3 regions of the Streptomyces sp. NPDC032472 genome follow, and region 2 is predicted to be linked to each of the others. Evidence: predicted binding sites of a transcription regulator. Region 2 holds the regulator's gene; each other region holds the start of a gene.
The links. Region 2 encodes HrcA, which represses chaperone genes, less so after heat shock. Its sites were predicted from a motif close to TTNGCACTCNGNNNNNCNGAGTGCNAA; they were not measured.
Positions count from the first base shown of each region.

Region 1: the regulator HrcA is predicted to act here: its motif matches at 7,036-7,062, upstream of groES (co-chaperone GroES).
Region 3: the regulator HrcA is predicted to act here: its motif matches at 952-978, upstream of groL (chaperonin GroEL).

Region 1 covers NZ_JBEZVK010000018.1:7,638-17,168, reverse strand. Annotated here, with positions in the region: gene tsaD (tRNA (adenosine(37)-N6)-threonylcarbamoyltransferase complex transferase subunit TsaD) at 1-349, shown strand, start outside; gene AB0F11_RS14370 (hypothetical protein) at 349-630, shown strand; gene AB0F11_RS14365 (hypothetical protein) at 702-1,325, shown strand; gene AB0F11_RS14360 (SAM-dependent methyltransferase) at 1,312-2,484, opposite strand; partial or broken gene AB0F11_RS14355 (SAM-dependent methyltransferase) at 2,575-2,784, opposite strand; gene AB0F11_RS14350 (polysaccharide deacetylase family protein) at 3,197-4,063, shown strand; gene AB0F11_RS14345 (polysaccharide deacetylase family protein) at 4,060-4,947, shown strand; gene AB0F11_RS14340 (hypothetical protein) at 5,113-5,469, shown strand; gene AB0F11_RS14335 (FtsW/RodA/SpoVE family cell cycle protein) at 5,453-6,859, opposite strand; gene groES (co-chaperone GroES) at 7,209-7,517, shown strand; gene groL (chaperonin GroEL) at 7,631-9,262, shown strand; gene AB0F11_RS14320 (ester cyclase) at 9,438-9,531, opposite strand, start outside.
Region 2 covers NZ_JBEZVK010000010.1:53,197-62,727, forward strand. Annotated here, with positions in the region: gene AB0F11_RS08665 (histidine triad nucleotide-binding protein) at 1-70, opposite strand, end outside; gene AB0F11_RS08670 (16S rRNA (uracil(1498)-N(3))-methyltransferase) at 282-1,025, opposite strand; gene AB0F11_RS08675 (nitronate monooxygenase) at 1,022-2,113, opposite strand; gene dnaJ (molecular chaperone DnaJ) at 2,291-3,427, opposite strand; gene hrcA (heat-inducible transcriptional repressor HrcA) at 3,428-4,444, opposite strand; gene AB0F11_RS08690 (MBL fold metallo-hydrolase) at 4,610-5,335, shown strand; gene AB0F11_RS08695 (DUF3097 domain-containing protein) at 5,364-6,167, shown strand; gene hemW (radical SAM family heme chaperone HemW) at 6,372-7,574, opposite strand; gene AB0F11_RS08705 (AMP-dependent synthetase/ligase) at 7,731-9,531, opposite strand, start outside.
Region 3 covers NZ_JBEZVK010000032.1:71,546-81,076, forward strand. Annotated here, with positions in the region: gene AB0F11_RS22390 (MoaD/ThiS family protein) at 1-158, shown strand, start outside; gene AB0F11_RS22395 (cold-shock protein) at 555-758, shown strand; gene groL (chaperonin GroEL) at 1,175-2,794, shown strand; gene AB0F11_RS22405 (Uma2 family endonuclease) at 2,883-3,455, opposite strand; gene AB0F11_RS22410 (phosphoribosylanthranilate isomerase) at 3,593-4,195, shown strand; gene cpt (chloramphenicol phosphotransferase CPT) at 4,221-4,745, opposite strand; gene AB0F11_RS22420 (PQQ-binding-like beta-propeller repeat protein) at 4,852-6,300, shown strand; gene AB0F11_RS22425 (GNAT family N-acetyltransferase) at 6,449-7,120, opposite strand; gene AB0F11_RS22430 (hypothetical protein) at 7,110-7,484, opposite strand; gene AB0F11_RS22435 (PTS transporter subunit EIIC) at 7,513-9,021, opposite strand; gene murQ (N-acetylmuramic acid 6-phosphate etherase) at 9,076-9,531, opposite strand, start outside.

The DNA of each region.
Region 1 (9,531 bases), on a different contig from region 2:
GGCGCTGGCGCAGGAGCGCTGCGACGATGCGGGGATCATCCTGCGCGTGCCACGGCCGAAGCTGTGCACGGACAACGGTGCGATGGTGGCGGCGCTCGGCGCGGAGATGGTCAAGCGGAACCGGCCGGCCTCCGACTGGGACCTGTCGGCGGACTCCTCGCTGCCGGTGACGGACCCGCACGTGCCGGGTGCCTCCGGCGGGCAGGAGGAGGAGCACGGGCACGTCGACGGTGCTGCGGCCGGCGGGCACGGCCATGCGCACGGCCGCGGGTCCGGGCACGGGCACGGCCACGGTCATGGGCACGATCACGACCACGTGCACGAGCTCAGCAAGGACAACCTGTACTGATGGGCACCGTCGCGCTGATGTGGGAGGCCCGGGCCGCCGACGGCCGGGGCAACGAGCTGCTGGAGTGGGCCCGTTCGCAGGTCCTGGAGCTGGAGCGCGATCCGGTGCGGCGCGAGGTGTTCCGGGCGCCGCAGGACCGGGTGCTGGTCATCACCTGGTGGGAGGCGGCCGAGGGGCTGGCCGGGGAGTTCCCCCAAATCCCCGAGCCCGCCGCAGATCTGATCACCCGTCCGGTGCACCGCTGGCGGTTCGAGTCGGTGGAGGCCGCGGGGCGGGCCTGAGCGACGGGGTGCGGCCCGGCCGGGCGATCCGGTCCGGGATCCGGCGGCACCGGCCGGATATGGTCATGTGCATGCCTCGCCGTGACCTGCCGCCCCCGCCGCCGCCCGTGGACCTGCGCCCCTGGCCGGACGAGACCGCCGCACGGGCCGACCGCGCGCGCATCCTGCAGGAGCTGGGCCGGCTCAGCCTCGGCCTGGACCGGCTGCTGCTGCTCTGGGCCGTCGCCGCGGTCTTCGCGCTCGGCTGGTCCTTCGTCGGCATGGCGCTGATGTCCTTCGAGAGCCCCGAGGCGTTCTCCGCCGTCTTCGGGGTCGTCTTCGCGGTGCTGGGGGCCGGGGTGCTCGTCCCGGGCGGGTTCTGGTTCGCGCGCGGCGCCCGCCGCGACCGGGAGGTGCGCCGGCTGCTGCGGGCCTGGGCCGCCTGCGACCGCGACCCGGCCGCCGACGCCCGGCTGCGCGCGCCGGGGCTGAGCCTGGCCTGGGTGCTGGCCTCCTTCGTGCCCGCCGCGTTCGGGCTGTACGTGGCCTTCGCCGCCGCGGCCTCGGCCCGGCCGGGGGAGACCACGTACGGCGAGGTGGCGTACTACATGGGCCTCGGCATGGTCCTGTGGATCACCGGCCTGCTGGGCCTGGCCAAGGCCGGCGCGCACTACCGCTGGGCGGTGCGCGCCGTACGCCGGCCTACGGGGCGCTGACCGGCGAGCCGATCAGCATCGAGGGGGCGCCCGCGACGCGGGTCAGGAACACAGTCGCCGCGTGCGGGCCCTGCGGCTTGACCTTCTTGCGGAGCTCCTCCGGCTCGATGGCCGAGCCGCGCTTCTTCACGGTCAGGATGCCGACCTCGCGCTCGCGCAGCAGCGCCTTGAGCTTCTTCAGGCCGAACGGGAGCACGTCGGTGATCTCGTACGCGGTCGCGTAGGGCGTGGGGGTCAGCTCGTCGGCGGTGACGTAGGCGATGGTGGGGTCGATGAGGCGGCCGCCGAGCCGTTCGGCGACCTCCGCGACGAGGTGGGCCCGGATGACGGCCCCGTCGGGCTCGTAGAGGTACCGCCCGACGGGCCCGACCGGGGCCTCGCCGACGGGGCCGGAGCTGCGGAGCGTGCGCGGCCCGGGCAGCAGCGTGGCCCGCACCACGGGCCCCCCGGCCGACACCGCGCCCGGCCCGGCCCCGACCCGCCCGGCCCCGACCCGCCCGGCTCCGCCGTCCGGTCCCGCCGGCGCTGCGGCCGCCGCGTCGCCCGCGCCCGGCCCGTCGGCCGGCTCCGTGACCGGCCCGCCGGCGGGGGTCGCAAGGCCGCTCGGGGTCGGGGCTCCCTGCGGGGCTGGTCCCCTACCCGCCCTTCCCCCGTTCCCCGGGCTCCGCCCGGACCCGGCCCGCCCGGCTCCGCCGTCCGGCGCCGCCGGCGCTGCGGCCGGTGCCTCGTCCGCGGCCGGCGCGCCGGTTGCGGTGGCGGGGGCGCCGTCCGGGACCGCTCCTGCGGTCGCCCCGGCGTCCCGTGCCGACCCGGACCCGGCCAGCCCGGCCCCACCGTCCGGCGCCGCGGCCGCCGCCTCGCTCGTGGCCGGCTTGCCGGTTGCCGCGGCGGGGCGGCCGGCCGGGGTCTCACCGGCGGTCGAGTCCGTGACCGGCTCCCCGGCGGCCGGGGGCGCGACGGCGGGGCGGGAGTCGGGGGTGCCGAACCACAGGACGGCTTCCTTCACGTCGCCGTGGTCGGAGATCCATTCCGCTTCGGCGCCGGCGGGGACCGCCTCGTGGGGGATGCCCGGGGCGATCTTGATGGCGGCCACCCTCGCCGCGCGGGCCGTTTCCACCGCCCATGACAGCGGGGGTGAGTAGGCCTCCGGGTCGAAGATGCGGCCGCGGCCGCCGCGCCGGGCGGGGTCGATGAAGACGGCGTCGTAGCCGGTGGTGTCGACCGTGGTCACATCCGCCTCCCGGACCTCGATCAGCTCCGCCAGTCCCAGCGCCTCGGCGTTGGCCCGGGCGACCGCGGCGGTCAGCGGGTCGCGGTCCACGGCCAGCACCCGGATGCCGAGCCGGGCCAGGGCCAGGGCGTCCCCGCCGATCCCGCAGCACAGGTCGGCGACGCTGCGCACGCCGAGCGCCGCGAGCCGTCCGGCCCGGTACGCGGCCACCGTGGCCCGGGTGGCCATCTCCGCGCCGCCGGGGGTGAAGTACATCCGGAACGCGTCCTCGGCGCCGAACTTCGCCACCGCGCGCTGCCGCAGCCGGGCCTGCCCGAGCGCGGCGGAGACCAGGTGGGCCGGATGGTCGCGGCGCAGCCGGGTGGCGACGGCGAGCTCCTGGGCCGGGTCGTGGTCGCGCAGGGAGTCCAGGAGGGCGCGGCCCTCGGGGGTCAGCAGGTCGGCGAAGTCTTCGGGCGTCACTCATTCATTGTCGGCCAGTGTGGGCCACCCGGTGGAAGGTCGCCGCCCGCGCGCGGTGTCGGCCGCGCGGCGCGCGCACGCGGTGCCAGGATGCCCAGCTATGCAGCTTGTGCGACAAAAGGAACATACGACGCTTCACGGTCGCCGGCGCGGAGCCGGCCCGCGCGGCCGGACCGGGGTGGCCCTGGCCGCCCTGCTGGTCGCCGCCCTGGGAACCGCCTGCGGCTCGGCGGAGTCCGGTTCACCCGTCCGGACCAAGCCCGGCAAGGGCGCCGAGGCGGCGGGCGGGCCCGCCGCGCCCCTCACCGCCGAGCAGCAGAAGACCGCCCGGCAGGCCGTCATCGCCGCGGCGAAGAAGTGGAAGCTGGCCAAGCCGCCGCTGGCCGCGCCGCCGGCGCCCAAGACGAAGCCGGAGATCACCACCCGTGACGGCTTCGAGGTCGACAGCCAGGAGAACCTCCCGCCGGTCTTCACGACCGTCCCGACGGAGGACAAGGTCGTCTTCCTGACCATCGACGACGGCGCGGAGAAGGACCCCGAGTTCCTGAAGATGATGAAGGAGCTGAGGATCCCGTATACGGCGTTCCTCAACGACTACCTCATCCGCGACAACTACGGCTACTTCAAGGAGATGCAGGACGCCGGCGTCACCCTGGACAACCACACCCTCAACCACCGCTACCTGCCCGCGCTCACCTACGAGCAGCAGCGCGAGGAGATCTGCGGCCAGCAGGACGTCATGCAGAGGGAGTTCGGCAAGCGCCCGGCGCTGCTCCGTCCGCCGTACGGGAACTACAACGAGGACACGCTCAAGGCGGCCAAGTCCTGTGGTGTCAAAGCGGTTCCGCTCTGGAACGCCGAGGCGTTCCCGGACCGGTGGGACTACCGTGAATGGGACCGAGAGCTGCATCCCGGAGATATCATCCTCACGCATTTCCGGGGGCGCGAGGACTGGAAGGGCTCCATGCCTGACATGATCCGTAACGTCATGAAGACCGTCACGGACAAGGGGTATGCCGTGGCCCGCTTGGAGGACTACCTGTGAAGTACGCGCGCCGGTTGACGGCCGGAACGCTGGCGGCCGGCGCGCTCGCCCTGTCCCTGACGGGGTGCGGGAACAGCGTGGACCCGATCGAACGACTGGGCCGCAAGACCACCGACGGGCACGCCACCCCGTCGGCCTCCGCGGCGGCGTCGGCTTCCCCGAGCGGGTCCCCCTCGGCGGCGAGCCCCGGGGACCAGGCATACAGGAAGTGGGGGCTGAACGCCCCGGTGCAGTTCGCGCCGAAGCCCGCGCAGAAGCCGGTCCTGCCGCCGCCGGCCCCCGGCAAGGCCCAGGTGGTGGACCGAATACCTGTCCCCGCGGGCGAGAAGATCGTCTTCCTGACCTTCGACGACGGTGCCGAGAAGGACCCCGAGTTCCTGAAGATGGCGGCCGACCTCAAGCTGCCGATCAGCATGTTCCTGACGGACAACATCGCCTCGTCGGACTACGGCCACTTCGAGAAGATCCGCGACAACGGCTCCGGCAGCACGATAAACAACCACACGCTGACCCACCCGAACCTGCGCACGCTGCCCTTCGCGGCGCAGAAGAAGGAGATATGCGGTCAGCAGGAGCGCCTGGAGAAGCGCTTCGGCGCCAAGCCCACCCGCTTCCGCCCGCCGTACGGCAACTACAACGACGACACCCTCAAGGCGGCCGCCGAGTGCGGCATCACGCAGGTCGTGCTGTGGAAGGCGTCGATGCAGATCAACGACTTCCAGTACGCCGAGGGCTCGGCCCTCAAGCCGGGCGACATCATCCTGGCCCACTTCCGCGGCCCCTCCGAGCTCAAGGGCGAGAACGAGGTCCAGATGACCCGGCACATGCTGGAGAGCATCCAGCGCCAGGGCTACCGCATAGGCCGCCTGGAGGACTGGCTCTGACGGGCTGACGGGCTGACGGGCTGACGGGCTGCCCGGCCGCCCCCGCCGGACCGGGTCGCCCCTTCGGCCGTCATCCGGCCGGGCGCGCAGCGGATGCCGGATGCCGCCGGGTTCGCCAAGCTGCGAGTAACGGCTGCCAGCACCCGCACAGACGAGGACCGAGCCATGCACCGCTCGCACCGCTCCCGGCGTATCACCGTCATCGCAGGGGCCTCGCTCCTGCTGCTCACCGCCACGGCCTGCTCGGCCGGCAAGACCACCGTGGGCGAGCTCAGCTTCCGCGCCGAGGACTCGCCGGTCGAGGTCAGCCACTCGAACACCCCAGTCCAGGGCTGCCACCGCATCCTCCTGCCGCGCGGCGCGAGCCACGTGCACAACAACACGCTGCTCGACGTCGTGCTCTACCGGACGCCGGACTGCAAGAAGTTCGACAAGGCGGACGGCATCTACGTCGCCACCACCCTGTCGAACGACACCGCCCCCGGCACCCTGCCCTGGCGCAGCTTCACCGTGGTCCACTGAGCGCGACCACCGGGGTGATCGTCGTCTCCACCGGGCCGCGGCTGTCCGCCTCCCGCTGCCGCTCCGCGCTGTCGCTGATGCGCAGCAGCAGGGCGATCATGATCCAGTTGGCCAGCAGGGACGAGCCGCCCTTCGCCAGGAACGGCAGCGCCTTGCCGGTCAGCGGGATCAGCCCGGTCACGCCGCCCGCCACCACGAAGACCTGCAGGGCCAGGGCCGCCGACAGGCCGACCGCCAGCAGCTTGCCGAAGGGGTCGCGGGCGCCCAGCGCCATCCGCAGCCCCCGCTGCACGAGCAGGGCGTACAGGAGCAGGACGGCCATGACCCCGGCCAGGCCGAGCTCCTCGCCCACCGTCGTCAGGATGAAGTCGCTGCGGCCCGCGAACTTGATCAGCTCCGGGTGGCCCATGCCGAGCCCCGTGCCCGACATGCCGCCGGTGCCGAAGCTGAACAGGGCCTGCGCCGACTGGTCGGAGTTGACGCCCGGCGGCCGGTCCTTCCAGTAGTACGACAGCGGGTTCAGCCAGGCCGCCACGCGCGCCTTGACGTGGGGCTCGGTGGAGCCGACCACGAAGGCGCCCCCCGCGGCCATGAGCAGGCCGCACACGATCCAGCTGGTGCGCTCCGTGGCCACGTACAGCATCACCACGAAGACGCCGAAGAAGATCAGCGAGGTGCCCAGGTCGCGCTCGAAGACCAGCACCAGCAGCGAGACGATCCACACCGTGACGATGGGCGCGAGCTGGCGCATCGGGGGCAGCCGCATGCCCAGGAACTTCCGGCCGGCCAGGGCCAGGGAGTCGCGGTGGATCACCAGGTAGCCCGCGAAGAAGACCGCGATCATGATCTTCACGAACTCGCCGGGCTGCGCGGAGAAGCCGCCGACGACGATCCAGCGCTTGGCGCCGTAGGTGTCCGCGGGGGAGAAGGCCGGCGCGATCAGCAGCACCAGCGCGACGGCCATGGTGAGGAAGATGAACCGCTGGAGCAGCCGGTGGTCGCGCAGCAGCGCCACCACCAGCAGGCAGGCGGCGACCCCGATCACCGTCCAGACCAGCTGGCCGGGCGCATTGGCCTCGGCCCCGTACCGCTCGATGTAGGACTGGTCGAGCCGGTGCAGCAGGACGAGCCCGAGCCCGGACAGCAGCATGGCCAGCGGGAGGATCAGGGGATCGGCGTACGCCGCGAAGCGGCGCACGCCGAGGTGGGCCACCAGCGCCAGCAGGGTGAGGCTGATGGTGAAACCGGTGAGGTTCGCCGGGAGCTCGCCGTTGAGGGCGAGGCTCGCGCTCGCGTGCCCGAGGACGGCGATGCCGATGACGAAGACGAGGAGCAGGGCCTCGGTCCGGCGGCGGGCGCCGGCGGTCGTCAGCGGTCTCAGTCCCCGCACGGCTGTCCGATCCGGTCGGCATTGAGGCGTTTTAGCTTCATATCGTGCAAGACGTAAAACACCGCCCGATGGTTCCTTCGGGCCCTTCGGAAGGGCTCCGAACCGCAGGGTTTCGGCCGAGTGTGGCCGGGGAGTGCTGTGGGCACGCTCCGAATCCGGGACTCGGACGGAGCGTGTTGGCACTCCGCTTGACCGAGTGCTAATCGCCGGAATAGTCTCGCACCTGGCACTCGCCCCCGGTGAGTGCCAACACAGCGACGGGCAGGTCCGGCACCCGCGACGACGGATCCACCTGGTCGCCACCTCAGACAGTTAACCCCGTGAGATCTCCGAAGGGGGAGGTCGGATCGTGACGACCGCCAGCTCCAAGGTTGCCATCAAGCCGCTTGAGGACCGCATCGTGGTCCAGCCGCTCGACGCCGAGCAGACCACGGCCTCCGGCCTGGTCATCCCGGACACCGCGAAGGAGAAGCCCCAGGAGGGCGTCGTCCTCGCCGTGGGCCCGGGCCGCTTCGAGGACGGCCAGCGTCTCCCGCTGGACGTCAGCGTCGGCGACATCGTGCTGTACAGCAAGTACGGCGGCACCGAAGTGAAGTACAGCGGCGAGGAGTACCTCGTCCTCTCGGCTCGCGACGTGCTCGCGATCATCGAGAAGTAATTCGCTTCACCGCACTGCTTTGAGCTGCGCCCCTGGTCACCCCGCTGATTGCCGGGCGGCGAGGGGCGCGGTTCGTTGAAACCCGAGTTTTCCGAGAGGGCTGAACCGCTCCCATGGCGAAGATCCTGAAGTTCGACGAGGACGCCCGTCGCGCCCTCGAGCGCGGCGTCAACAAGCTTGCCGACACGGTCAAGGTGACGATCGGCCCCAAGGGCCGCAACGTCGTCATCGACAAGAAGTTCGGCGCCCCCACCATCACCAACGACGGTGTCACCATCGCCCGCGAGGTCGAGCTGGACGACCCGTACGAGAACCTCGGTGCGCAGCTGGTGAAGGAGGTGGCGACCAAGACCAACGACATCGCGGGTGACGGCACCACCACCGCCACGGTCCTGGCCCAGGCGCTGGTCCGCGAGGGCCTGCGCAACGTCGCCGCCGGCGCCTCCCCGGCCGCCCTGAAGAAGGGCATCGACGCGGCGGTCAAGGCGGTCTCCGAGGAGCTCCTCGCCACCGCCCGCCCGATCGAGGACAAGTCCGACATCGCCGCCGTGGCCGCGCTGTCCGCCCAGGACCAGCAGGTCGGCGAGCTCATCGCCGAGGCGATGGACAAGGTCGGCAAGGACGGTGTCATCACCGTCGAGGAGTCCAACGCCTTCGGCCTGGAGCTCGAGTTCACCGAGGGCATGGCCTTCGACAAGGGCTACCTGTCGCCGTACTTCGTCACGGACCAGGAGCGCATGGAGGCGGTCCTCGAGGACCCCTACATCCTGATCCACCAGGGCAAGATCTCCTCGATCCAGGACCTGCTGCCGCTGCTGGAGAAGGTCATCCAGGCGGGTGGCTCCAAGCCGCTGCTGATCATCGCCGAGGACGTCGAGGGCGAGGCCCTGTCGACCCTGGTCGTCAACAAGATCCGCGGCACCTTCAACGCGGTCGCCGTCAAGGCTCCGGGCTTCGGTGACCGCCGCAAGGCGATGCTGCAGGACATGGCCACCCTCACCGGTGCCACCGTCATCGCCGAGGAGGTCGGCCTCAAGCTCGACCAGGCCGGTCTGGACATCCTGGGCACCGCGCGCCGCGTGACCATCAGCAAGGACGACACCACCATCGTCGACGGCGCCGGCTCCTCCGACGACGTCCTGGGCCGCGTCAACCAGATCAAGGCCGAGATCGAGGCGACCGACTCGGACTGGGACCGCGAGAAGCTGCAGGAGCGCCTGGCGAAGCTCGCCGGCGGCGTCTGCGTCATCAAGGTCGGCGCCGCCACCGAGGTGGAGCTCAAGGAGAAGAAGCACCGTCTGGAGGACGCCATCTCCGCGACCCGCGCCGCGGTCGAGGAGGGCATCGTCTCCGGTGGTGGCTCCGCGCTCGTCCACGCCGTGAAGGTGCTCGGCGACAACCTGGGCCTGACCGGCGACGAGGGCACGGGTGTCGCGGTCGTCCGCCGCGCCGCCGTCGAGCCGCTGCGCTGGATCGCCGAGAACGCCGGCCTCGAGGGCTACGTCATCACCTCGAAGGTGGCGGAGCTCGACAAGGGCCAGGGCTTCAACGCCGCCACCGGCGAGTACGGCGACCTGGTCAAGGCCGGCGTCATCGACCCGGTCAAGGTCACCCGCTCCGCCCTGGAGAACGCCGCCTCCATCGCCTCCCTGCTGCTCACGACCGAGACCCTGGTCGTCGAGAAGCCGGCCGAGGAGGAGGCCGACGCCCACGGTCACGGCCACGGTCACGGCCACAGCCACTGACCCGTCGGGGTCCTGACCGCGCCGGGCGCTGACCCGTCGGGGTCCTGACCGCGCCGAAAGGCCCCGGTCCGCCACCGCTGTCCAGCGGTGGCGGACCGGGGCCTTCGCCGTGTGCGGCCCCGCCCGACGGGGCTGCTACACCCACGCCTGCGCCACGCCTGCGCCGCGCCCGCGCCTACATCGCGCCGAGCTCCCGCATGACGCGCATGACGTCGTAGTGCCACCAGCCTTCCTTGATCATTCCGTCCTCGCACCGGAAGACCGTGGTG
Region 2 (9,531 bases):
CCACCGTCGCCGGGACGGTGCCCGCGACGATCTTGCAGAACAGGCAGTCGGCCTGCGGTTCCCCGGCCATTGCTTCGCCTTCCGTGGGTGACGCGGGCGGTGCGCCGACGTCGACGTTGATCAGCTCCGGCATCGTATCCGGCGCCGCCCGGGCCGGGGCCTGCCTTTTCGGCGCGGTCGGCTTACGGGACCGGCGGCTTACGGGACGCACGGCTTACGGGACGGACGGCTTACAGGACCCCCGGCTTGCAGGACCGACGCCCGTCGGTGCCTGCGGCCCCTCAGGACCAGCGGCCGGTCCGGGCCAGCAGGACCGCCGTCGCCGCGGTCCCGGCGGTGGAGGTCCGCAGCACCGAGGAGCCCAGCCGGAAGGGGTGGGCGCCGGCCTCCGCGAAGAGGGCCAGTTCCTCCGGAGAGACACCGCCCTCGGGGCCGACCACGAGGACGATGGAGCCCTTCGCCGGGAGCTCAGCCGTGGCCAGGGCCCCGGAGGGGTGGGCGCGGTCCTCGTGCAGGACCACCGCGAGGTCCGCCTCGGCGAGCAGCGCCGCGACCTGCTTGGTGCTCATCGCCTCGGCCACCTCCGGGAAGCGGACGCGGCGCGACTGCTTGCCCGCCTCGCGGGCCGTACTGCGCCACTTGGCCAGGGACTTGGCGCCGCGGTCGCCGCGCCACTGGGTGATGCAGCGCGAGGCCTGCCAGGGCACGATCGCGTCCACGCCCGTCTCGGTCATGGTCTCCACGGCCAGCTCGCCGCGGTCGCCCTTCGGCAGGGCCTGGACCACGGTGATCCGCACCTCGGGCTCCGCCTCGTGGCCGGTCGCGGAGACCGCCACGGACAGCCGGTCCTTGCCCTCGGCCGCCTCCACGACGGCCTCGGCCCAGCCGCCGCGGCCGTCGGTGAGGACGAGCGCCTCGCCCGGGTTCAGCCGCTTCACGGAGACCGCGTGCCGGCCCTCCGGGCCGTCCAGGACGAACCGGGGCCCCGTGGGGACCTCCTCGACCACGAACACGGGGGCGGTCATGACGTACTCCTCTTCTGCATGTCGTTCAACGTGCTCTGCGCCTCGGCCAGTTCCGCCGCGAGCACCTCCACCAGCTCGCCCGCCGGCAGCGCCCGCGCCAGCCGGTGGCCCTGGCCGGCCCACAGGGCCATGCCCTGCGGGTCGCCGGCCGCGGCGGCCGCCTTGCGCAGGCCCGCGGTCATGTGGTGGATCTGCGGGTACGCGGCCGGGGCGTACGGGCCGTGCTCGCGCATGAACCGGTTCACCAGGCCCCGGGCCGGGCGCCCGGAGAAGGCCCTGGTCAGCTCGGTGTGGGCGAACAGCGGGTCGGTGAGCGCCTTCTTGTGCAGCGGGTGCGCCCCCGACTCCGGGCAGGCGAGGAACGCGGTGCCGAGCTGGGCCGCCTCCGCGCCGGCGGCCAGCAGCGCCGCGATCTGCGAGCCGCGCATCAGCCCGCCCGCCGCGATGATCGGCAGGGCCACCGCCTCCCGTACCTGCGCCACGAGCGCGAGCAGCCCGACCCGGGCCGTGCCGTCGGCCTGCGGGTCGTCGCGGTGGCTGCCCTGGTGGCCGCCCGCCTCGACGCCCTGGACGCAGACCGCGTCGGCGCCGGCCGCCTGCACGGTGCGGGCCTCGTCGACCGAGGTGACGGTGACGACGCTGTACGTGCCGGCCTTGCGCAGGGAGGCGAGGACCGCGGGCTCGGGGCAGCCGAAGGTGAACGACACCACCGGGACCGGGTCCTCGAGCAGGATCGCGAGCTTGGCGTCGTAGCCGTCGTCGCTGGTGCCGAGGGTGTCCTCCTCGGCCAGGGACACGTCGTACCAGCCGGCCTCGCCGGCCAGTTGGCCGCGGTACGCCTCGACGGCGGCCGGGTCGACGTAGCCGGTCTGCGGCATGAGCAGGTTCACGCCGAACGGGCGGCGGGTGAGCGCGCGCAGCCGTTTGACCTCCTGGTACATGCCGTCGGCGGTCTTGTAGCCGCCGGCGAGGAAGCCCAGGGCGCCCGCCTCGCACACGGCGGCGGCCAGCGCCGGACAGGAGGCGCCGCCCGCCATGGGGGCCTGCACGATCGGGTACCGGGTCAGACCGTTCGCTGCCGAGGACATGCAGTGCATCGTGCCATGTCCCGCTCACCGCGCCGAATCACCGCATTCGCCTGGCATAGTCCGCTTCACCGCCCGGGTGCAGGGCCGCCTCCCCGAGCCGGTGCGGGCCGGGCCCGGACGCGCCGCGGGCCCGGCCCGGGGGTTCCCGGACCGGGCCCGCAACAGCGGTCCTGCGGCTCAGCGGCCGTTGAACGCGTCCTTCAGGCGGCTGAACAGGCCCTGCTGGCCCGGCGCGAACTGGCCCATCGGCCGCTCCTCGCCGCGCAGCTTCGCCAGCTGGCGCAGCAGCTCCTCCTGCTGGGGGTCCAGCTTGGCCGGGGTCTGCACCTCGACGTGGACGATCAGGTCGCCGCGGCCGCCGCCGCGCAGGTGCGTCACGCCGCGCCCGTGCAGCGGGATCGACTGGCCGGACTGGGTGCCGGGCCGGACGTCGATCTCCTCCATGCCGTCCAGCGTCTCCAGCGGGCACTTGGTGCCCAGGGCCGCCGCCGTCATGGGGATGGTGACCGTGCAGTGCAGGTCGTCCCCGCGCCGCTGGAAGGTCGGGTGCGGCAGCTCGTGGATCTCGACGTACAGGTCGCCGGCGGGGCCGCCGCCGGGGCCGACCTCGCCCTCGCCCGCGAGCTGGATGCGGGTGCCGTTCTCGACACCGGCCGGGATCTTGACCGTCAGGCTGCGGCGGGAGCGGACCCGGCCGTCACCCGCGCACTCGGGGCACGGGGTCGGGACCACGGTGCCGAAGCCCTGGCACTGCGGGCAGGGGCGCGAGGTCATGACCTGGCCCAGGAAGGACCGGGTGACCTGCGAGACCTCACCGCGCCCGCGGCACATGTCGCACGTCTGCGCGGAGGTGCCGGGGGCGGCGCCCTCGCCGGAGCAGGTGGTGCAGACGACGGCGGTGTCGACCTGGATGTCCTTGGTCGTGCCGAAGGCGGCCTCGTCCAGCTCCAGGTCGAGGCGGATCATGGCGTCCTGGCCGCGGCGGGTGCGCGAGCGCGGACCGCGCTGCGCCGCCTGGCCGAAGAAGGCGTCCATGATGTCGGAGAAGTTGCCGAAGCCACCGGCACCGAAGCCGCCCGCGCCCGCACCGCCCGAGGAGGACAGCGGGTCGCCGCCGAGGTCGTAGACCTGCTTCTTCTGCGGATCCGACAGGACCTCGTAGGCCGCGTTGATCTCCTTGAAGCGCTCCTGCGTCTTCGGGTCCGGGTTCACGTCCGGGTGGAGTTCGCGCGCGAGACGGCGGAAGGCCTTCTTGATCTCGTCCTGCGATGCGTCGCGGCGCACGCCGAGTACGGCGTAGTAGTCCGTGGCCACTTACGACTCCGCCAGGATCTGTCCGACGTAACGTGCCACTGCGCGTACCGCTCCCATCGTTCCGGGGTAGTCCATGCGGGTCGGTCCGACCACGCCGAGTTTGGCGACAGTTTCGCCGCCCGAACCGTAGCCGACCGACACGACGGACGTGGAGTTCAGTCCCTCGTAGGCATTCTCATGCCCGATCCGTACGGCCATGCCCGATTCATTGGCCTCGCCGAGCAGCTTGAGGAGCACGACCTGCTCCTCCAGCGCCTCGAGCACCGGCCTGATCGTCAGGGGAAAATCGTGCCCGGAGCGCGTCAGATTGGCGGTGCCGCCGATCATCAGGCGCTCCTCGGCCTCCTCGGCCAGGGTCTCCAGCAGCGTAGACAGCACGGTCGACACCGTCGGCCGGTCGTCGGGCTCGAAGGACTCCGGCAGGTCCTGCACCAGCTGCGGGACGTCGGTGAACCGGCGGCCCACCACACGGCTGTTGAGCCGCGCCCGCAGATCGGCCAGCGAGGTCTCGCCGAACGGCAGCTGGCAGTCGACGAGCCGCTGCTCGACCCGGCCCGTGTCCGTGATCAGCACGAGCATCAGGCGGGCGGGTGCCAGCGCGAGCAGCTCGACGTGCCGGACGGTGGAGCGGGTCAGCGAGGGGTACTGGACGATCGCGACCTGCCGCGTCAGCTGCGCGAGCAGCCGCACCGTGCGGCCCACGACGTCGTCGAGGTCGACGGCGCCGTCGAGGAAGTTCTGGATGGCCCGGCGCTCCGGCGTCGACAGCGGCTTGACGCCGGCGAGCTTGTCGACGAAGAGCCGGTATCCCTTGTCCGTGGGGATCCGGCCGGCGCTGGTGTGGGGCTGGGCGATGTAGCCCTCCTCCTCCAGCACCGCCATGTCGTTGCGCACGGTGGCCGGCGAGACGCCGAGTCGGTGCCGCTCGGTCAGCGCCTTGGAGCCGACCGGCTCCTCCGTCCCGACATAGTCCTGGACAATGGCGCGCAGCACCTCGAGTCTGCGTTCGCTGAGCATCGCGTGCACACCTCCAGCTGTGATGCGGGTCGTCGTGAGGGTCGTCCGTGGCGTCTGGCACTCGGGTCGCACGAGTGCCAGAGATCCCCCGGTCAGTGTACGGCCGGGTAGTACGCGGCTAGCAAGGGTGGCCCGCCAGGTGGCCCCGCCAGGTAGCGTCGCGGCATGGACGTACGTTGGGAAGAGGCCGGGTGGGAACGGTTGACGCGGAGGACCGGCCGCAGACGCCTTCCGGTGTGGGATTGCACGGTGGGACTGGTGGTCGGCGACGATTCCGTCCTTCTGGTCGACCCCGGTTCGAGCGTCCGCGAAGGGGCGCAGCTGAGGTCCGAGGCGGAGCGGCTGACCGGTCGGCGCGTGACCCATATCGCATTCACGCACGGGCACTTCGATCACGTCCTGGGCGGGGCCGCGTTCTCCGGGGCCGAGGTGTACGGGGCCGTCGGCCTGGACGCCGAGCTCCTCGCGGACCGCGACGGGCTGCGCAGCGACGCGGTGCGCCAGGGCCTGGATCCGGCGGAGGCCGCCGAGGCCGCCGACCTGCTGGTGCCGCCGCGGCACCTGGTGTCGGGCGAGTGGACGCTGGAGCTGGGCGGGGTGCAGGCGCTGCTGGCCAACGTGGGGCCGGGCCACACCGGGTACGACCTGGCCGTCTTCGTGCCGGGCGAGCGGGAGACGGTGTTCTGCGGGGACCTGGTGGAGGAGTCCGGCGAGCCCCAGGCGGGGCCCGACGCGGTGCCGGGGCAGTGGCCGGCGGCCCTGGACCGGCTGCTGGCGCTGGGCGGGGAGGACGCGCTGTACGTGCCGGGGCACGGGGCGGTGGTCGACGCGGCGTTCGTGCGTGCGCAACGCGACACACTGGCGGCGCGTTTCGGCGTGTCGGGCGCCTGAGCGCGCCGGCTCTCCTAGTGTCGGCCGGATGCGTGAGTACTCCCCCGACCTGACCCCGCCGTGGAAGCGCGCCAAGGCCGTGCCGGTGCCCGAGGTGCCGGCCGAACCCGATCTGGTGGTCGAGGTGGCGGGTACGGACTTCTGCGGGGCGGTGGTGGGCTGCGAGGCGGGCACCGTGACGCTGGAGGACCGCTTCGGCAAGCGGCGGGTCTTCCCGCTCCAGCCGGGCGGGTTCCTGCTGGAGGGGGCCGCCGTGACCCTCGTACGGCCCTTGCGGGCCCCGGCCGGGCCGCGGCGCACGGCGTCGGGCTCGATCGCCGTACCCGGGGCCCGGGCGCGGGTGGCGCGGGCCGGGCGGATCTACGTCGAGGGGCGGCACGACGCCGAGCTGGTCGAGCGGGTGTGGGGCGACGACCTGCGGATCGAGGGGGTCGTGGTGGAGTACCTGGAGGGCGTCGACGACCTCCCCGCGGTCGTGGCGGCCTTCGCCCCCGGGCCGGACGCCCGCCTGGGGGTCCTGGTGGACCACCTGGTCCCCGGCTCGAAGGAGTCCCGGATCGCGGCGGAGGTGTCCTCCGAGCACGTGCTGGTGGTGGGCCACCCGTACGTGGACGTCTGGCAGGCGGTGAAGCCCGCCGCCCTCGGCATCACGGCGTGGCCGCAGGTCCCACGGGGGCAGGACTGGAAGACGGGCGTCTGCCGGGCGCTGGGCTGGCCGCCGAACACGGGGGCCGCCTGGCAGCACATCCTGTCCCGCGTGACGTCGTACCGCGACCTGGAACCGCCCCTCCTGGGCGCGGTGGAACACCTGATCGACCACGTCACGGCCTGACGGCCCGCCGCCGCTGTTTGCGCTGCGCGCGCCAGTTCCCCTCCCCGCCCCTTCCCGAAACCGGGGCTCCGCCCCGGACCCGGTTCCGGGCGCTCCGCGCCCGGTGCGCTCAAACGCCGCTCGGGCTGAAATCAGCCCCGGTTTCGGGAAGGGGCGGGGTGGGGAAACGGCTCCGCGCAGCGGGGGCCGCGGGAGCCGCGGCGGTCAGTCGACCAGGGCTCGGACCACCGCGTCGGCGAGGAGCCGGCCGCGGAGGGTCAGGACGGCCCGGCCGTCCGCGTAGGGGGCCGGCTCCAGCAGGCCGTCCTCCAGCGCTCGGTGGGACGCCGCCAGCCCTGCGGGGGCAAGGAGCGACAGCGGGCAGCCGTCCACCAGCCGCAGCTCCAGCAGGATCCGCTCCACCCGCCGGTCCTCGTCGGACAGCAGCTCACGCCCGGCCCCGGGCGACCGCCCCTCGGCCAGCGCGGCCGCATACGCACCCGGGTGCTTCACGTTCCACCACCGCACGCCGCCCACGTGGCTGTGCGCCCCCGGCCCCGCACCCCACCAGTCGGCCCCCCGCCAGTACAGCTCGTTGTGCAGGCACCGCCCGGCCTCCGAGGTGGCCCAGTTGGACACCTCGTACCAGCCGTAGCCCGCCCCGGCGAGCACCTCGTCCGCGATCAGGTAGCGGTCGGCGTGGACGTCGTCGTCGGTCATCGGGACCTCGCCGCGCCGGATCCGCCGCGCGAGCTGCGTGCCCTCCTCCACGATCAGCGCGTACGCGGAGACGTGGTCCGGCCCGGCGCCGAGCGCGGCGTCCAGCGAGGCGCGCCAGTCGTCGTCCGACTCCCCGGGGGTGCCGTAGATCAGGTCCAGGTTGACGTGCTCGAAGCCGGCCCGCCGGGCCTCGGCGACGCACGCCTCGGGGCGCCCGGGCGTGTGCGTGCGGTCCAGCACCTTCAGCACGTGCTGCTTCGCGCTCTGCATGCCGAAGGAGATCCGGTTGAAGCCGCCGGCGCGCAGCTCGGCCAGGTACGCGGGGTCGACGGACTCCGGATTGGCCTCGGTGGTGATCTCGGCGTCGTCCGCGAGCCCGAAGTCCTCGCGGATCGCCGCGAGCATGCGGACCAGGTGCGCGGCGGGCAGCAGGGTCGGGGTGCCGCCGCCGACGAACACGGTGCGCACGGGGCGCGGGTCGTCGCCGAGGACCTTGCGGGCGAGGCGGACCTCGTCGATCAGGGTGTCGGCGTAGTTGTCCCGGGAGGCGAGCACGCCGCCGGTGCCGCGCAGCTCGGTCGCGGTGTAGGTGTTGAAGTCGCAGTACCCGCAGCGCGTGGCGCAGTACGGGACGTGCAGGTAGAAGCCGAGGGGCCGGTCCCCGGCGCCCGCCAGGGCGTGCGACGGCAGGGCGCCGTCCTCGGGCATGGGGTCACCGTCGGGCAGGGCGGAAGGCATGCCCCCATTGTCCCGCACGCCGCCCCGGGCCCCGGCCGCCGGAGCCCGTCCGGCCCCGCCCGGCGGCCCGCCGCGGACAGCGGCGCCCCGGACCGCGGGGCCCGGGTACCGCCGCCGTTGCAGGGTTTACGCCTCGCGGGCGCCCTCGTACATCTCGTCGATCAGGTGCTTGAACTCACGCTCGACGACCGGCCGCTTCAGCTTCAGGCTCGGGGTGAGGTCGCCGTGCTCGACGTCGAGGTCGCGCGGCAGGATCCGGAACTTCTTGATGGTCTGCCAGCGCTGGAGGCCCTCGTTGAGGGTCTGTACGTACGTCTCGACGAGCCGGTTGGTCTCGGCGGCGGCGAGCACCTCGGCGTAGCTCTTGCCCTCGAGGCCGTGCTCGGCGGCCCATCCGAGGATCGCGGGCTCGTCGAGGGCGATCAGGGCGGTGCAGAAGTTCCGGTCGGCGCCGTGCACGACGATGCTCGACACGAACGGGCAGATCGCCTTGAACTGGCCCTCGATCTCGGCCGGGGCGACGTACTTGCCGCCGGAGGTCTTGATCAGGTCCTTCTTGCGGTCGGTGATGCGCAGGTAGCCGTCGGGCGAGAGCTCGCCGATGTCGCCGGTGTGCAGCCAGCCGTCCTCCTCCAGCACCTCGGCGGTCTTGTCCGGCTGGCCGTGGTAGCCCTGCATGATGCCGGGGCCGCGCAGCAGGATCTCGCCGTCGTCGGCGATGCGGACCTCGGTGCCGGGCAACGGCTTGCCGACGGTGCCGGTGCGGTAGGCCTCGCCGGGGTTGACGAAGGACGCGGCGCTGGACTCGGTGAGGCCGTAGCCCTCGAGGATGTGGACGCCGGCGCCGGAGAAGAAGTAGCCGATCTCGGGGGCGAGGGCGGAGGCGCCGGAGACGGCGGCGCGCAGCCGACCGCCGAAGGCGTCGCGGAGCTTGGAGTAGACGAGCGCGTCGGCGATCTTGTGCTTGGTGGCGAGGCCGAAGGGGACGCTGGGGCTGCCGGTGCGCCGGTAGTTGTCCTGGGTGGTCCGGGCGTACTCGCGGGCGACGTCCACCGACCACTTGAAGATCTTGTACTTGGCCCCGCCTCCGGCCCGGGCCTTGGCGGCGACGCCGTTGTAGACCTTCTCGAAGATGCGCGGGACGGCCGCCATGTAGGTGGGCTGGACCACCGGCAGGTTCTCGATGATCTTGTCGATGCGGCCGTCGACGGCGGTGACGTGCCCGACCTCGATCTGGCCGGAGGTGAGCACCTTGCCGAAGACGTGGGCGAGCGGCAGCCACAGGTACTGCACGTCGTCGCTGTGGATCATGCCGGTGGCGACGGTGGCCTTGGCCATGTACGCCCAGTTGTCGTGCGGGAGGCGGACGCCCTTGGGGCGGCCGGTGGTGCCGGAGGTGTAGATCAGCGTGGCGAGCTGGTCGGAGGCGATGGAGCCGATGCGCTCCTTGACCGCCTCCGGGTGCTTGGCGAGGTACTCCTTGCCGCGCGCCTCGAGCTCGGCGAGGGAGAGCACCCAGCCCTCCGGGTCGCCCTCGGCGGCGACCGCGTCGGCGGCCTCCAGGACGACCACGTGGGCGAGTTCGGGCAGGTCGGCGCGGCGCTCACGGGCCTTGGCCAGCTGGGCGGCGTCCTCGGCGATCAGCACGCGGCTGGCGGAGTCGGAGAGGATGAACGCCGACTCCTCGGCGTTGGTGCTGGGGTAGATGGTGGTCACGGCGCCGCCCGCGCACATCACGCCCAGGTCGGAGAGGATCCACTCGACGCGGGTGTTGGAGGCGAGCGCGACCCGCTGCTCGGGCTCCAGGCCGAGGTCGATCAGTCCGGCGGCGATGGCGAAGACCCGCTCGGCCGCCTGGCCCCAGCTCAGCGACTTCCAGTCGTCGGGTCCGCTGCCGGCGGCCGCGGGCACCGGGTACCGGTAGGCC
Region 3 (9,531 bases), on a different contig from region 2:
GCATCGCCGCCCGCGTCCTGGACGACCAGGGCAAGCTGCGCCGCTTCGTCAACGTCTACGTCAACGACGACGACGTGCGCTTCGAGGGCGGCTTGGAGGCGGCGACGCCGGACGGCGCGGGCGTCTCGATCATCCCGGCGGTCGCGGGCGGCTGCTGACGCCGGCTCCTGATGTGGCCACCCCAGAATTGCCCCCTCCGGCATTAAGCGGAGGGGGCAATTCTGCTTGGTTGGGCGCGGTAGAGTTGGGGAAGTCCCCTCCGCTGTTCTTGCCCGCCGCATATGAACGGGTCGCGTGAGGGTTGACATTGAGTCAATGTGCGGGTGCGGTATGGGGCTTTGGCGCGATATGCCAGGTCCGAGTTGCCCGGGTAAATGCCAAATTTTCATCTCATTTCGCGCTTTCTGACTGACCGGAATTCTCGTCGGATTGACCTGTTGCAGACAGCACCGGTGCAGATACATTCAGCCGCGGTCGAGGCGTTCCGGCGCAAGTTCTGACCCGGGACCGCGAAGTGCGGTCCTGCGCAAGGGCCAGTAATAGGGGAGTTAGGCATGGCTCAGGGCACCGTCAAGTGGTTCAACGCGGAGAAGGGCTACGGCTTCATCGCGGTCGACGGTGGTGCGGATGTGTTCGTCCACTACAGCGCCATCCAGATGGACGGGTACCGCACCCTTGAAGAGGGTCAGCGGGTCGAGTTCGAGATCTCGCAGGGCCAGAAGGGTCCGCAGGCGGACATGGTCAAGCTCGCCGTCTAAGCCCGGCGCGGTCGACCACCGACGCATACACGCAAGGGCCCGCACCTCGGAGGAGGGGTGCGGGCCCTTCGTTGCGTCCGCGGCCGGCCGCGGACGCGGTGGCTCGCCGCGGCCGGCCGTGGCCCGCGGCGGCCCGCCGTGGCCCGCCGTGACGCGCCGTGGGGCGCGCGGGGTCTGTCATGACCCGAAGCCGCTTGCACTCGAGGGGGCCGAGTGCTAATCATTGGCGTTAGCACTCTCCGAGTGAGAGTGCTACTACACGGGACCGGGTCGGTGAGGCCCGCAGGGTCCGGCGGGAAGGAACCGCCGGGCTCGCAGGCCGTCCGTCGCGGGCGCAGGCGCGGTCCGGAGCAATCCACCCCTCCCCGCGCGCCTGGCGGCGCAGGGGGAACCCCAGTCCTGGAGGACCACTTCAGATGGCCAAGATCATTGCGTTCGACGAGGAGGCCCGGCGCGGCCTCGAGCGCGGCATGAACCAGCTCGCCGACGCCGTCAAGGTCACCCTTGGCCCCAAGGGTCGCAACGTCGTCCTTGAGAAGAAGTGGGGCGCCCCCACGATCACCAACGATGGTGTCTCCATCGCCAAGGAGATCGAGCTCGAGGACCCGTACGAGAAGATCGGCGCCGAGCTGGTCAAGGAAGTCGCCAAGAAGACGGACGACGTCGCCGGCGACGGTACGACCACCGCCACCGTCCTCGCCCAGGCGCTCGTCCGCGAGGGCCTGCGCAACGTGGCTGCCGGTGCCAACCCGATGGCCCTCAAGCGTGGCATCGAGAAGGCCGTCGAGGCCGTCTCCGGCGCCCTGCTGGACCAGGCGAAGGAGGTCGAGACCAAGGAGCAGATCGCCTCGACCGCCTCCATCTCCGCCGCCGACACCCAGATCGGCGAGCTCATCGCCGAGGCCATGGACAAGGTCGGCAAGGAAGGCGTCATCACCGTCGAGGAGTCCCAGACCTTCGGTCTGGAGCTGGAGCTCACCGAGGGTATGCGCTTCGACAAGGGTTACATCTCGGCGTACTTCGCCACCGACATGGAGCGTATGGAGGCCTCGCTGGAGGACCCGTACATCCTGATCGTCAACTCCAAGGTCAGCAACGTGAAGGACCTCCTTCCGCTGCTGGAGAAGGTCATGCAGTCCGGCAAGCCGCTGCTGATCATCGCCGAGGACGTCGAGGGCGAGGCCCTGTCGACCCTGGTCGTCAACAAGATCCGCGGCACCTTCCGCTCCGTCGCGGTCAAGGCCCCGGGCTTCGGCGACCGCCGCAAGGCCATGCTGGGCGACATCGCCATCCTCACGGGCGGCACGGTCATCTCCGAGGAGGTCGGCCTCAAGCTCGAGAACGCGGGCCTGGACCTGCTCGGCCGCGCCCGCAAGGTCGTCATCACCAAGGACGAGACCACGATCGTCGACGGTGCCGGTGACAGCGACCAGGTCCAGGGTCGCGTCAACCAGATCCGCGCCGAGATCGAGAACTCCGACTCGGACTACGACCGCGAGAAGCTGCAGGAGCGCCTGGCGAAGCTCGCCGGCGGCGTGGCGGTCATCAAGGCCGGTGCCGCGACCGAGGTCGAGCTCAAGGAGCGCAAGCACCGCATCGAGGACGCCGTCCGCAACGCGAAGGCCGCCGTCGAGGAGGGCATCGTCGCCGGTGGTGGCGTGGCCCTGCTGCAGGCCTCCGCGGTCTTCGAGAAGCTCGAGCTGGAGGGCGACGAGGCCACCGGTGCCAACGCCGTCAAGCTGGCCCTGGAGGCCCCGCTGAAGCAGATCGCCGTCAACGGTGGTCTCGAGGGCGGCGTCGTCGTGGAGAAGGTCCGCAACCTCCCCGTCGGCCACGGCCTGAACGCCGCGACCGGTGAGTACGTCGACATGCTCGCCGAGGGCATCATCGACCCGGCGAAGGTCACCCGCTCCGCCCTGCAGAACGCCGCCTCCATCGCGGCGCTGTTCCTGACCACCGAGGCCGTCATCGCCGACAAGCCGGAGAAGGCCGCGGCCGCTCCGGGCGGCATGCCGGGCGGTGACATGGACTTCTGATCGGCCCCTGGCTGATCGGCTGTTCTCGAACGAGGGCGGCACCCCTTCCATCACGGAGGGGTGCCGCCCTCGGGCGTTTCCGGGCCCTCTAGAAGCCGGTCGTGTCGAGGGAGAACCCAAAGGGCTCGGGGATCTGCAGGGGCTTGCCGGACGACACCGTCGTACGGGAGCGGTATCCGTGCGGCGAGGGGTCCCAGAAGCAGGTGATCTCCGAGTCCTGCATGTCGATGACCAAGTAAACGGGCACGAGCGAGCCGTACACGTCCAGCTTCTCGTTCCAGTCGGCGTCCCTTGTGGAGACGGACGTGAACTCTCCGACCAGCGAGAGCGCCGCTGCGTCCGCGTGCAGCGCGTCCTCCTCGAAGGCCGCCTCATCCGCGACGTACAGGTGTGGTCCGTAGCCGCGTTCCGCTGCCGGGAAGCGGAAGAGGAAGGGCGAAGTGTCAGCGAACTGTCCCTCGGGGACGTGTGCCTGGAGCTGCTCCCGCAGGAGGCGCGTGCGCCGGGAGTAGCGCAGCTTCGAAAACGGCGACACGATGATCTTCCCCCGGATGAGCTCGGCCTTGAAGCCGTGTGGTGTGTCCATTTCCGCGACGGTGCGCAGGAGGCTCTCGAACGCTGGTGACGCCTGCGTGTCCATGGGCGTGGGCCGCTCGATCATGATCGTCACCGTCGTCCTCCGTATGGCGCGCCGCGCCCTGGATGTGAACCTGGTCCCAGGCTAGGGGCGGGAAGGCCGCCGTGCCCGGTCCCCGCAAGGGGTCGGCGCCGGTCGGGTGACTTTGGTTGACTGGGGGGATGAGCGATCTCTTCGTCAAGATCTGCGGCCTGAAGACCGCGCACGACGTCGACGTGGCCGTGGGCGCCGGGGCGGACGCCGTCGGGTTCGTCTTCGCGCCGGGCAGCCCCCGCACGGTCGGCGCCGCCGAGGCGCGGGAGCTGGCCGCCCGGGTGCCGGACGGGGTGCTCACCGTCGGCGTGTTCCGCGGGCAGACGGTCGAAGAGGTCCGGCGGCTGACCGAGGAGAGCGGCGTCCGGGGCGTGCAGCTGCACGGGGACGAGGGCCCGGAGTACTACGAGGCCCTGCGCGCCGAGGGCCGCACCCTGCTGCGCGCCACCGCGCAGCGCGTGCAGCGGTGCGGGGAGTACGGGGAGGACCTGCTCCTGATCGACGCCCCCGCCCCCGGCTCCGGCAAGCCGTGGAACTGGGCCGCGCAGGAGTTCACCGCCCCTGAAGGGCACTGGCTGCTGGCCGGCGGCCTGAACCCGGGCAACGTCCGCGAGGCCGCACAGACCACCGGCGCCTGGGGCGTGGACGTCTCCAGCGGCGTCGAGAGCGAACGCGGCGTCAAGTCCCCGGACCTCATCCGCGCTTTCGTGGAGGCGGCCCGGGCCCGGTAGGCGGGGCCGGTCCGCCGGTCCGCCGTCAGCGGTGGACGTGGGCGGCGATGGCGCGGGCGCAGGCCAGGGCCTCGGCGCGGGTGGTGTCGACCTCCAGGTCGTACGCCACGCCCCGGTGGACCAGGTCCGCCTGGGACGCGGCCATCCCCGCGATCCGGTCCCCGCGGGCGATCTCCCGCCCGGCCGCGACCTCGCCGTCGCAGCGGACGCCGACCCACAGGACGTCGACCCCGTCGAGCGCCTCCCGCCACCGCTGCTGGGACGCCGCGCCGCCGAGGAAGACCTCGTCGACCACGACCCGGGCCCCCGCCCGGGCCATCGCGGCGACCCCCTGGATCCAGGCCGCCTCCAGCGCCCGGAACTCCGGTCCGACGCTCACCACGCCGTCCGGGGCGAAGTCGATCCCGCCGTCCGACGCCTGCATGGCCGCCGGCATGGCGTCGACCAGCGTGTCGGTGCCGACGACGAGCCACGGGTCGGGCAGGACCGCCTGCAGGCACCGGGCGATCCCGGACTTCCCCGAGCTGGACCCGCCGTTGAGAATGATCATTCGAGTGGTCACCGGCCCACCGTAGATCCGCGTCCGGAGGGCCCCGCAAGGCATTTTCGCCCCGGGACGGCACTACGTTGCGGGCCGACGGGAGGGGATTCGGATCATGGGGACGTCGGGGACGTCGGGGACGTCGGGGACGTCGGAGTCGTTCGCGGGGCGGGTTCTGCGGCACGTCCTGGTGGCCGCGGCCTGCGCGGTGAGCGCCGTTGCCGTGCTGTACGGCGTGCTGTCCGTGAAGCTGGCGGCCGTCGACCTGTCCGCCGAGGTCTCGTGCACGGCCGGCGGCTGCCCGCGCGGGCTGGGGTGGCTGGTGCTGTGGGCGCTCGCCGCCGGGGCCGGCGCCGCCCTGCTGTGGCGGGCGGCCGTGAAGGGGCGGCGCCCGTACCGGTCAGCCGGCGGCCGGGCCGCGGCCGCCGTCATCGCCCTCGCCGCTCTGGTGCCCGGCTGGCTCGGCTTCTCGTGGCTGCGCGGCCCGTACATGGACCTCTTCGGCTACCAGGCCCCGGAGGGCCCGGCCGCGGGCAGGCCGCTGGGCTCCTGGGAGGACCGGGGCACCGGGTCCGTCATCCGGGTCCGCACGGACGGCGTGACCGACTACGACGGCGGAGGCCGCCGCGGCTGGGGGCTCGGTGCCCCCGCCGACGGCCGTGCGGTGTGCGCGATGAGCCCGCAGACCCCCGACCACACCGGGATCCTCGCCTACGCGGACCCCGCGCCCGGCGGCGGCGCGTGCGGCAGCCGCCTCGTGGCGGTGGACCTCACCACCGGCGAGCAGCGCTGGACGGCGGACGTCGCGAACCCGGCCGGGAAGGTCTCCGCGGGCGGCTCCCTCGCGGTGACCGCGACGGCGGACGCCGTCCTCGCCCACGACCTGCGCGGCGGCACCGAGCGCTGGCGCTCGCCCCTGCCCGAGGGCACGGACGCCACCGAGGTCCTGGCCGGCCCGGACCGGGTCCTGGTCCTCGCCCGCTCCGCCGCGTCGGGCAGTGCACTGCTCGCGCTGGACGGCCGTACCGGCGCCCTCGCCTGGCAGGCCCCGCTGCCCGCCGGGATCGATGCGCCGCGCCTGGTCTCGGCCGCCCCGGCCGCGGTCGTCGCCGCGGGACGGCTGCTGGCGTTCGACGACGCGGGCCGCCCGCGCGGTGCCGGGACCGCGGACGCCCCGTACGTCCCGGCCGGGGACGTACGGCGGTGGCTGGTCCTCGGCGACGTGTTCGTCGCGCCCGTCCCGGAGCGCGAGAAGCGGGAGGTGCTGGCCGCGTACTCCCTGAGGGACGGCCGCCTGCTGTGGCGGCGGGTCCTCGGCGACGACTGGTCGGTCCGCACCCTCGGCACCGGCCGGACCGGGCGGATCGCCGTGGTGTCGCGGGGCCCGTACACCCACCTGTGGCACCTCGACCCGGCCACCGGGAGGCCGGCGGGGGAGCCGACCGTCCTGCGGGACCTCCCGCTGGGCGAGTCGATCGCCCTGTACGGCCGCACGTTCGTCAACCTCGACCCCGGCGGCACCCTCCCCCCGATCTTCGACGTGGACCCGGTCATCGGCTGGTGAGCATCCCGATCCCCGGCTCCTGTGCGCATGCTGCGTTGCCGCGGCCAGGCGTTCAGCGCACCTGGCCGGATGTGGTGGGTTCACGTGCGTTCACGCGTCGGGGCAAAACTGGCTGGAATTCGGCTGTTCGCGTGGGGGCGGGGTGCTGTCAGGTGTCCGTGCTGAGGCGGGCGTGGAGGTGTTCGTCGTGCCAGCCGTCCGCGTGGAGGAGGGCGCCGCGCATGGTGCCCTCCAGGGGGAAGCCGGCCTTCGTGGCGACGTGGCAGGACGCCGGGTTCGCCACCGAGTGGGTGATGCGCAGGCGGTGCAGGCCGAGTTCCTCGAACGCCCACCGGCTGATCCGGCGCACGCCCTCGACCATGACCCCGCCGCCGCGTCCGGCGGGCAGGAGCCAGTAGAGGAACTCGCCGCTGCCGCCCGGGAGGTCGAGGTCGGCCAGGCCGATCAGGCCGACGGGCCGTGAGCCGGGCGTCGCCGGGGCGATGGCCCAGATCGCGGCGTCCTCGCTGTGCCAGCGCTCGCCCCAGCGCTCGATCCGCTGCCGTGCCTGCGGCAGGGAGTGCGGCTCGGGGCGGTTCCAGTGGCGGATGTCCGGGTCCTGGCAGGACGCGACCAGTGCGGGGGCGTCGTACGGGGTCCACGGGCGCAGCACCCGCCCGTGTGCGAGCGGGAAGGAGGGCTGGGCCCCGGCGCCCATCCGGCCGGGCGGGACGACCGGGCCGGGTGCGGCGGGGCCGGGCGTACCGGGTGCGGCGGGGCCGGGCGGGACGGGAGGGACCGGTAGGGCGGGCCGTTCGGTCGGCCGATCGTCAGGCTGCATCGCGGAAGTGCGCGAGCAGCGCCTCGGCCTCGGCAGTGTTGCCCGACAGCGTGTCGAAGGCCAGCTCCTCGGGAACGGCGGGTCCCCAGAGCCACCCGTGGTGACAGCTGAAACAGAAGATCAGCTCGAACAGGAGCTCGTCGGTGGCCCCGTACGCACGCAGCCCCCACCCCGGCGAGAAGCACAGGCGCGCCTCGCCGGGCGGCATGGAGGAGATCAACCGGAGGGAGTCCGCGGCCTCCTGCCCGGTCCAGCGGCTGACGACGGGTCCGGTGACGGGTTCGCCGTAGCGCGCGGGGCGGGCGGAGAGGCGGATGACCTCGACGGTGGCGGTGGCGGCGACGGCTTCGGCGGGGAGCTGCATTCGGGCAGTCTCTCTCCCGGATCCATATTCACGCCATAGCAGGCTCGTTGGCCTGTTGTCCCGTGGCCGGAATTGACCCCGGGTCGGAGTTCAATTCCGTCAGCATCCGCCGGGTGAAACCGAAGAAGTACGTGGCCGCGAATCCGACCAGGTAGCCCACCGCGAGCCCGCCCCCGTACACGGCGACGGTCAGGCCCATCCCCGAGCTGCCGTCCAGCAGCGGGAACAGGGCCCAGCCCGAGGGTCCGATGGCCGTGGAGCCGAAGGCGATGCCGAGCTGGTGGCACAGGCCCACGAACGCCCCGCCCGCCGCGCCGCCGACGCAGGCGGTGACGAAGGGCCGGCCGAGCGGCAGCGACACCCCGTAGATCAGCGGCTCGCCGACACCGAGGAGGGCGGCCGGCAGCGCGGACTTGATGGTCGTACGGATCGACCGGTTGCGCGGCAGCCGGCAGTAGACGGCGAGGGCCGCGCCGACCTGCCCGGCGCCCGCCATGGCGAGGATCGGCAGCAGGACCGTGTGGCCGCTCTGCTCGATGAGGGTGGTGTGGATGGGGATCAGGGCCTGGTGCAGGCCCAGCATCACCAGCGGCAGGAACAGCCCGCCCAGCACCAGCCCGGCGAGGGCGCCGCCGGACTGCAGCAGCCAGGTCGCGAAGGCGCCGATGGCGGAGGCGACCGCGCCGGCGGCGAACATCAGCCCGAACAGGGTGGCGAGGCCGGCGACGAGGACGGTCAGGGTCGGGGTGACCAGGCTGTCCAGCGCCTCCGGGACCCAGGTGCGGCACCCCTTCTCCACTTGGACGGCGAGCAGGGCGGCGGCCAGTGCACCCAGCACGCCGCCCTGGCCCGGCGCGAGGTGGTGGCCGAACGCGTCGATCTTCGCGACGCCCGGGAAGACGATGATCGCGGCGACCGCGCCGCCGAGTACGGGCGTGCCGCCGAACTCCTTGGCCGTGTTGAAGCCGACGAAGACGGCGATGAGGGACATGAAGCCGGACGCGATCGCGGCGAGCGCGGGCACCACGGCCGGCAGCCAACCGGTGTTCGTCAGCAGGCCGTTCAGGCCGGCGATGATGCCGCAGCCGATCAGCGCCGGGATCAGCGGGACGAAGATGTCCGCGACGCGGCGCAGCGCCAGCTTGACCGGGGTGGCGTTGCGAACCTTCTGCGCCGCCTTCAACGCCGCGCCGCGCTCGGCGAGTTCCTCCGCGGTCACCGGTGTCGCCACGGGCCCGGCCGGCGTGTTCGCGCGGCCCGCGGGCGGCGTGCTGCGGCGGGCCTGCGCGACGAGCGCCTTGAACTCCGGGGTCACGCGGGCGACGGCCCCCGGCCCCAGCACGATCTGGTACGTATCGTCCTCGACCACGCCCAGTACGGCGGGCAGCGCCCGCAGGGCCTCGTCGTCGACGAGCGAGCGGTCGTGCAGGCCGATGCGCAGCCGGGTCATGCAGTGCGCGATCGAGCCGATGTTGTCCGGGCCGCCGACGAGGGGGAGGATCGCGGCGGCCGTGGCGCGGTGCTTGTCAGTCGACATGGGGGGATCGCCTTGCGTCGGGGAAGGGGCCGGTGGCGGGGCGGGAGCGTGCGGTCAGGGTGTGGAGGTGCCGGCGGCCCGGGCGAGGGCGGCCCGCAGGTGGCCGTCGGAGGCGGTGAGCAGCTCGGCGGCGGCCGGGCCGTCGACACCGCCGAGGAGGACGAGGATCGCGGCCTTGACCTCGCCGCCGGTGGCGGTGAGCGCGGCCTCGATCTCCTCCTCGGGCGCGCCGGTGGCCAGGGCCACGATGCGGCGGGAGCGGGCGCGCAGCTTCTCGTTGGAGGCGCGCAGGTCGACCATGAGGTTCCCGTACGTCTTCCCGAGCCGGATCATCGTGATGGTCGAGACGAGGTTGAGGACGAGCTTCTGCGCGGTGCCGGCCTTCAGGCGGGTCGAGCCGGTCAGCAGCTCCGGCCCCACGACGACCTCGATGCCGTGCTCGGCGGCGGCGGCGAGGGCGGAGCCGGCGTTGCAGGACAGGCCGACCGTGAGCGCGCCGCGGCGGCGGGC